2 regions of the Geodermatophilus sp. SYSU D01186 genome follow, and region 2 is predicted to be linked to the other one. Evidence: predicted binding sites of a transcription regulator. Region 2 holds the regulator's gene; the other holds the start of a gene.
What was found. Region 2 encodes LexA, which represses DNA repair genes until DNA is damaged. Its sites were predicted from a motif close to TCGAACANNTGTTCGA; they were not measured.
Positions count from the first base shown of each region.

Region 1: a site for LexA is predicted at 1,302-1,317, ahead of ACI784_RS13330 (DUF222 domain-containing protein). Genes of this name have one in related genera too.

Region 1 covers NZ_JBJGYW010000016.1:27,526-31,744, reverse strand. The annotation lists gene pdhA (pyruvate dehydrogenase (acetyl-transferring) E1 component subunit alpha) at 1-386, opposite strand, end outside; gene ACI784_RS13335 (Lrp/AsnC family transcriptional regulator) at 601-1,074, shown strand; gene ACI784_RS13330 (DUF222 domain-containing protein) at 1,332-2,543, shown strand; gene ACI784_RS13325 (DUF3253 domain-containing protein) at 2,662-2,913, opposite strand; gene ACI784_RS13320 (M42 family metallopeptidase) at 3,136-4,206, shown strand.
Region 2 covers NZ_JBJGYW010000018.1:50,328-54,546, forward strand. The annotation lists gene ACI784_RS14605 (phosphatase PAP2 family protein) at 1-51, shown strand, start outside; gene ACI784_RS14610 (hypothetical protein) at 95-1,087, shown strand; gene lexA (transcriptional repressor LexA) at 1,197-1,946, opposite strand; gene ACI784_RS14620 (LysM peptidoglycan-binding domain-containing protein) at 2,697-2,843, shown strand; gene ACI784_RS14625 (hypothetical protein) at 3,019-3,660, shown strand; gene nrdR (transcriptional regulator NrdR) at 4,139-4,219, shown strand, end outside.

The DNA.
Region 1 (4,219 bases), on a different contig from region 2:
AACAGGCTGATGACGTCCAGCGGGTCGACCCCGCGGGTCCACGCCACCCCGTGCTCGCGGTAGGTGGGGAAGGCCATGTCGTCGGGCTGCAGCGCGCGGCCGGCGCCGATCTGGGCGGCCTCCTGGCCGAGCAGCGAGGCCCAGATGCCCAGCTCGCCCTGCCGCTGCAGCGCGGTGGCCTCGACGTCCCACCGGCGGACCAGCACCAGGTCGCGGTAGAGGCCGCACATCTCGTCGGGCGCGAGGTCGAGGGAGTACCCGGGGTGCTCGACCCGCTCACCCTCCGGCGTCAGGAGCTGCACCAGGTCGGGCTGCTGCGGCAGGTGGGGCGCCTCGGCCCCGGGGACGGGGTCGACCACCTCGGTGGTCGCGCTCGACACGCTCACGCACTCACTCCTCCGTCGACCGGGCCGCCGGGGTCGCCGGCCGTGCTCGGTGGTGGACGCCTCGTGGCACCGGGGTGTGGCGCCACTCACACATCGTGGCACGTCCCCCGCCCTGGCGAGAAGATCACCGCTCCGCCGGGATGCGCAAGGGGCGTCCCACCTGGTGCGCAGATTGCTCGGTACTAGGACGTCCTCGCATGTCAGACTGAGCACCGTGCCGGTCCTCGACGCCACCGACGCCCGCCTGTTGCGGGCCCTGACCGAGGACCCCCGCGCCACCGTCATGGCGCTCTCGCAGAAGCTCGGCCTCGCGCGCAACACCGTGCAGGCGCGCCTGGCCCGGCTCGAGAGCAGCGGCGCCCTGGCCCCGTTCGACGCCCGGGTGCAGCCCGAGTCGCTGGGCTACCGGCTCGGCGCGTACGTCACCGTCCAGGTGGTGCAACGCAGCCTGGCCGACGTCGGGGACGCGCTCGCCCACATCCCCGAGGTGCTGGAGGTGACGGCGCTGTCCGGGGTGGCCGATCTCCTGGTGCGGGTCGTGGCCACCGACGCCGACGACCTGTGGCGGATCACCGAGCGGGTGCTCGCCATCCCGGGCGTCCAGCGCACCGACACCGCGCTCGCCCTGCGCCGGCTGGTCGACCACCGGATGGCCCCCCTGCTGGACCGGACCGCCGGCGCCGACTGAGCCTGCCGGTCGTCACCCCGCACCCCGGGACATCCCGCACTCGCCCGGCCACCCGCTTCGCATCGCCGACAGGCGCCCCGGTGAGACGTTCCCGCCGTGCGCCGCACCTGACTTCGCCTCTGGAGGCCAGCCGATCGGCCCCACTTGCGCAAGGGGGCTCCGCGATCTGTGGACAGCGCTCTGAACTGGGAATTCAGGTGGTTAGGGGTCTCCTGCGGCGGTAGACTTCGAACATCTGATCGAAGGTGAGAGGTGTCGTGGACGGCTTGCCGTCGGTGCTCGACGCCGTGGTCGGTGAGGAGCTGGCGCCGCTGGGCGCGGCGGAGTTGCTGGACCGGCTGCGCGGGTTGCTGGCTGCGTCGAACCGGCTGGCGGCGGAGGTCGCCCGCACCGTGCGGGCGTGCGAGGTGAGCGGGGCGGCCGAGCACGACGGGCTGAAGAGCATGCAGTCGTGGCTGCGGGGGCACGGGCGGTTGTCGCCGGCCGAGGCCGGGCGGGTGGTGCGCAACGGCCGCGCCCTGGTCCAGCTGTCGGCGGTGGCCGCGGCGTGCGCCGACGGGCACGTCAGCGCCGAGCAGGTCGCCGTCATCGCCCCGATCACCAAGGACGACCGGCTGGCCGCCGCCGTCGAGCAGGGCGTGGACCTGGCCGAGGTGGACGGGGTGCTGGCCGGGGTGGCCGCGGGCCGTCCTTACACCGTGCTGCGGCGGGTGGTCGGCCACTACCTGGCCCGGCTGGAGCCCGACGGGGCCGAGCCCGATCCCACCGAGGCCCGCGCGGTGTGGCTCGCCCGGCACGCCGACGGCGGCCTCACCGCCCGGGTCGAGCTCGACGCCGTGGGCGGGGAGAGGTTCTGCACCGCGCTGGAGGCCCTGGTGCAGGCCGGCCGCGGCGCCGGGGATCTGCGGACCCGCGCCCAGCAGCTCGGGGATGCGCTGGTGCAGCTGTGCGACCTGCAGCTGGCCACCGGCGGGCTGCCGGTGCTGCGTACCGTCAAGCCGCAGGTGATGGTGCGCATCGACCTGGCCGACCTGATTGACCCGAAGGCCGCCCCCGGCGCCGGGGAGACCGGCTTCGGGACCGCGATCTCCGCCGCCCGCGCCCGGTGGCTGGCCTGCGACGCGGCCGTCTCCCGGATCGTGATGACCCCCGACGGCACCCCACTCGACCTCGGCCGGGACAAACGCGTCGTGCCCCCACACCTGCGCAAGGCGGTGGAGGCCCGCGACCGGGGATGTGTGTTCACCGGCTGCCAGGCGCCCACCTTCTGGTGCGACGTCCACCATGTCGTGGAGTGGATCAACGGCGGCGAGACGTCACTGCAGAACTCCGCGTTGCTGTGCGAACGCCACCACACCAAGGTCCACCACGGCTTCCGCGTGCACCGCCAACCCGACGGCCACTGGCGCACCTGGCGACCCGACGGCACCGAGATCGTGATCGGCCCACCCCTGCTCACCGCCGCATGACACCGCCGACGCGGACAGCGCCAACCGGCGTGCCCCGGCACGGGTCGGGCGCCGGGAGACGAGGCGCGGCGCTGGCGGTGCGGGCTCGAGGCAGTACCCCGGGATCCGCCGCGGCGGACTACTGCGGCCGGCGCACCCGCACGGGTCCGCGGGCGGTGGCGACCTCCACGACCGCGCCGCCCTGGGTCACCTCCGCGCGGCCGGCGGCGGCCAGGCGGCCCGCGGCAGCCCGGGCGGCGGGCATGAGGTCGCGCCAGCCGGCGGCGTCGACAGCGCGGGCGGCCTCCGAGGGGCAGATGGAGGCGCCGGCCCGCCGGGCGTCGAGCAGGTCCTCGATCGTGCGTTCCAGCCGCGCGTCGACGTCCTCCACACCGGACAGCGTGCGGGGCGATCCACGCCTCCGCCACTGGCCGACGAGGGTCACACGCGGGACGCTGCCGTCGTGCGCCGCGCGACGACCTGCTGCTCGCGGCCATGGTGCTGCTCACGACCGGGTGGGTCCTGGCCGCCCGGCGGCGGCGCCCCGTACGACGACTACCCGGACGAGGGACGGGGGTAGGAGGGCGGGCCCGTCGCCGCCCCGAGGAGATCCGTGTCCCCCGCTGATCGTGCCCTGCTCCAGGACCTGCTCGCCGCCTACGGACCCGGTGGTCAGGAGGACGAGGTCAGGGAGGTCTGCCGGCGGTCTCTGGAACCGTTCGTCGACGAGCTGACGGTGGACGCGGCGGGCAACCTCGTCGCGCTGCTGCGCGGGACCGGCGGGCAGGACGCCCCGGTCGTGCGCGTCATGGCGCACATGGACGAGCTCGCGATGATCGTCAAGCGCGTGGAACCCGACGGCACCCTGCGGCTGTCCCAGCTCGGGATCATGTACCCGGGCAACTTCGGTCTCGGCCCGCTCACCGTGCTGGGGGACACCGAGCAGTTCACCGCCGTCCTGCTGCTCGGGTCGGAGCACACCACCCAGGAGACACCGAAGGTCTGGCAGACCAAGCCCGACGGCGGCGACCGGGCCATGGAGTGGACCGACGTGCACGCCTTCACCGGCCGCGACGTCGAGTCGCTCCAGGCCGCCGGGGTGCACCCGGGCACCCGCGTCTGCGTGCACTCCAGCCGCCGCAGCCTCGTGGGGTTCGGCGACTTCGTCGGCTCGTACTTCCTCGACGACCGCACCGCCCTCACCGCCCTGGTGGGCGCCGCGCGGCTGCTCCGGGAGCAGGACCGGCGCCCGCCGGCGGACGTCTACCTGGTCTGCACCGTGGGTGAGGAGATGGGCGGCATCGGCGCCGCCCACGCCAGCCGCACGCTCCCCGGCGACGTCACCCTCGCCCTGGACATCGGTCCGGCGGAGGCCGAGTACCAGGTGCCGGTCGACTCGGGGCCGGTCGTCGCCTACGCCGACGACGCCGTCGTCTACGACAAGGCCATCAGCGACCGGCTGATGGCGCTGGGACACGAGCTCGACCTCGCTCCCCGCGCGGCGGTCTGGGAGTCCTTCGACTCCGACGCCTCCCAGGCACGCAGCAGCGGCCAGACCGCCCGCGCCGCCCTGCTGTCGCTGCCGACCCTGAGCACCCACGGCTACGAGGTCCAGCACACCGAGACGGTGGGACGCTGCGCCCGCCTGCTCGCCGAGTTCCTGTGCCGGCCGGTGGCCGGCTGACCGGCCGTCGGCC
Region 2 (4,219 bases):
GTCGTGCTGTCACGCTGGGTGGGTGCCCGAGCTGGCCGGCCGTCCGTGTAGCGGTGCCGGAGGGCGACGTCTGGCAGCAGGGGCAGCCCTCGCGGTGACGCTCGTCCTCGGTACCGCCCTGCCGGCGTCCGCCGAGGACGCCGCGGCGCCGGGCCCGTCGACGCAGTGCCAGATCACCGACCCGCGACTGCCGGAGTTGTCCGGCCTGGTCGTGGTCGGTGACCGGATGCTCGCCATCAACGACGGCGGCGACCAGCTCGACGTGTACGTCCTGGACGCCACCTGCCGGGTGCTCACGGTGCGCAGCGCGGCGGTGGACCCCTACGACCCCGAGGACCTCGCCCTCGCCGCCGACGGCACGGTCTGGCTGGCCGACACCGGCGACAACCAGGGCACCCGCGACACCGTGGCCCTGCTCGCGTTGCGGCCCGACGGCAGCACCGCGGTCTACCGGCTCAGCTATCCCGAGGGAGCCCGGGACGTCGAGGCGCTCCTGCTGGCTCCCGACGGCATGCCCTACCTCGTCTCCAAGGAGGTGCTGGGCGCGAGCAAGGTGTACCGCCCGGTGACCGCACTGGTCGAGTCGGGGACGGTGGCGCTCACCGAGGTGGGCGGCGTGGAGTTCACGCTCACCGGGACCACCGGTGGGCCGGTCGGCCGCGCAGGTCAGCTCATGGTCACCGGGGGAGCGGTGTCGGCCGACGGGAGCCACGTGGCGCTGCGGACGTACACCGACGCCTACGTGTGGCCCCTGTCGGGCTCCGACGTCGCCGGCGCCCTCGCGGGGGAGCCGGTGCGGATGGCGCTGCCCGACGCGCCCCAGGGGGAGGCGATCAGCTTCACCGCGGACGGCAGCGGGGTCCTCGTGGCGGGCGAGGGGGTGCCCGGCGACGTGACCGTCGTGCCGATCGCGGCCGAGCAGGCCGCCGGCGGTCCGGCTACGGCGTCGGAGTCGTCGAGCGGCCCCCTGCCGGGCCTGCTGACCGCCTCCGACGGCGGCATCCCGCTGGTGCCGGCCGCACTGGTCGCCGCCCTGGTGGCCACCGCTGTCGTGTGGGTGGGCGGGAAGCTGCGCCGCCGCACCTGAGCCGTATCCGGGGGCGCTCCACTGCGGCCGGGCAGACCGCGCGCGAGGACGGGGCACGGCTCCCGTGGGCCGGTCCGCCAGGACCGTCAGGCCCCGGCGGACCGAGGGATCACACCCGGCGCAGCACCGTGACGACGCGGCCGAGGATGGTGGCGTCGTCGCCGGGGATGGGCTCGTACGCCGGGTTGTGCGGCAGCAGCCACACGTGCCCGTCGCGGCGCTTGTAGGTCTTCACCGTCGCCTCGCCGTCGAGCATCGCGGCGACGATCTCGCCGTTCTCGGCGGTCGGCTGCTGGCGCACGACGACCCAGTCGCCGTCACAGATGGCCGCCTCCACCATCGAGTCACCGGCGACCTTGAGCATGAACAGTGTGCCCTCGCCGACCAGTTCGCGGGGCAGGGGGAACACGTCCTCCACCGCCTGCTCGGCCAGGACCGGGCCACCGGCGGCGATCCGCCCGACCAGCGGCACGTACGTCGGGGCCGGGGTCTCGTCGGACCCGGCGGCGGCCGGCTGCGGGACCTCCACGGCGGTGTCACCGGGCAGGCGGACGTCGAGAGCCCGGGGCCGGTTCGGGTCGCGGCGCAGCCAGCCCTTCTTCTGCAGCACGGTCAGCTGGTGGGCGACCGAGGAGGCGGAGGAGAGCCCGACGGCCTCACCGATCTCGCGCACCGAGGGCGGGTAGCCGCGGCGCTCGATGGAGTCGCGGATGACCTCGAGCACGCGCCGCTGACGCTGGGTCAGGCCGTCGCCGGCCTCGCCCCGGTCGGGGAACGTGCGCACGGCTGCCGTCCCGGTGGTCGCCGGCGGGGCCGGCGTCCTCCGGCGGCTCCCCGACGTCCCACTCTTCTCCGCCACCGTCGCCTCCTCGCCGGCTGCCCATGCAGCGCGTCTCGTCCTTCCGGACCGACCGTAGCGCGCCGGACGCGCCCGATCAAACACGTGTTCGAAGTGGGGGCGGGGTGGTGTGGCTTTCGTCGGAGCCATCCGGTAGACATCGAACAGACGTTCGGATCGAACACGCGTTCGACGGTCCGGGGCTCGGCGAGAGGAGTGGTCGTGACAGGCGTGCAGCGTGCGGTGCTGGAGTTCGACGACGCGGTTCAGGTGCCGTGGCGGCCCCGTCTGCGGGCAGTCCCGTCCCCCCGCGAGCCGGGCTCCCCGCGGCGGGCAGTCGTGTCCCCGGCCCCGTCGCGGGCCGGAACGGCGCGGCCGGCGACCGGGTCCCCGCGACCGGCCACGTCTGCTCGGCCGGCGAGCGGGTCGGCGCGACCAGCCGCACCGGCTCGGCCGGCGAGCGGGTCGGCGCGATCGGCCGTGGCCGGGGGCGTCCGGCCCCGCGCGGCGGGTACCGGCCGCCTGGGCGTGCCGGGGCCGGCGCGACCCGCGCCGACGGGCGTGACCCCGTCGCCGTCGAGTCGTCCGGTGCGGGGTGGGTGTGGCCGTGCGGAGCGGCCGGCGCGCACCGGTCTGCGACTGACCCGGCGGGCCCGCCGCCTGTCGGTGGTCCTGGCGCTCGGTGTCGGGCTGGCCCTGGGATCCTGGCTCGCACCCCTGCTGGGCGGGGGGTCGAACGACCTCCGGCTCGCGGGTGAGCGCAGTGTCGTCGTGCAGTCGGGGCAGACCGTGTGGTCCATCGCCACCGACGTCGCGGGTGACGACCAGGACGTCCGCGCCGTTGTCGACGCGATCGAGGAACTGAACGACCTCGACGGCGCCGTGGTCATCCCTGGTCAGGTCCTGCGACTGCCCTGAGTGAGCAGCTCCGCCGGGCGGCCCTGGGCCCCGGCGCCCGGGGTGGACCGGGCGCCGACCTGCGGCGACGGAGCCGCGGGGCCAGGGAGCGACAAGAGGCGCGCCTCATGTTCGTCAAGCCTGCGCGCCCGGTCGCTCACGGTCGGTGGTCGTCGCGCGACCTACGGTCGTCGACGTGTCAGGGATGTCGGTCCGCCGGGAAGCGGTCTTCACCGAGCAGTCGCAGGGCGTCGAGGTCCACGTGGACGGCGCCTGGAGGCCCGGGGTGATCCTGGGCTGGCGGCACGACTCGGGTGGTGCCTGCGAGGTCCGGGTGCGCGTCACCGTCGCCGGCGTGGTGCACGAGTCGTGGACCGACCTGGCCGAGCTGCGCCTGCCCCAGTCACAGGTGCCGGCTTCGGTGGGCTCCCGGCCGGGGCCCGTCGTCCCCGCTGCGTCTTCGACGGTGTCGTGGACGCGCGCTGCCGCCCGTGAGCGGCTGGTCGCCGGTGTCGCCGGCGCCGGGCCGGGTGCCGACGGTGCGGCGCCGACCGGTGCGGAGCCGCCGCGCCGCCGCCGGCGTCACGGCGGCGACGTCACCGCCGAGCAGTCTGCGGTCCGTGCCGACGTCACCGGCCGGCACCGCGCCCCGGCCGTCATCGGCCGGCACCGTGCCGCCGACGATCGTGTGGACGAGGGTGAGTCGCGCCCGGGAGCCGCGACGGCGGCGATGCCGGCGCAGCGAGCCGAGCTCGACTGCCTGACCCGTCCCCTGCGGCTGGGCGACCGGGTCCCGCGTCCGCGCATCCCGCGGCCCGACGGGTCCGTCCGCACCTGAGCGCGGGCCTGCGCGGCTGACTCCGGGCTCACGGGCCCGACTCGGGTCTCCGGGCCTGGGTCCGGAGCCGGCCCCGACGGTTGCAGAGGTCGTCCGCCGCGGTGTCCGCGGCGCTCACGGAGCGACACGCCCTACACCTGCCCGCGCCGCTGCGCGACCGTCGCGCGGGTGTGTCGCGACGTGTCCCGGTGACGTCTGGGACAGGAGGACGCTGCTGGTCACGGGCGGGTCTCGGTGGAACACGCGGTGCGTGTCTCGGCTTGCACATGTAGTGGGGGCCGTCCTAGGGTTCCCCTACATCTAGTAGTTGCACGGATGTAAGCCCGTCCACAGGCCGATCCTCAGGTTCTCCCCGCGGCGTCCACCGGATGTCCCCAGGAGGGTCCACAGCCGGCCCGTGGAGCCGTCGTCGTCGGCGGCCGTGCTGCGGTTGTCGGGCGGCGCGGGTGAGAGCCGCGTCGGAGAGAGGGGAGGAGCGGTGCGCTGCCCCTTCTGTCACAACGCCGACAGCCGGGTCATCGACTCGCGTGAGGCCGACGAGGGTGCGACCACCCGCCGG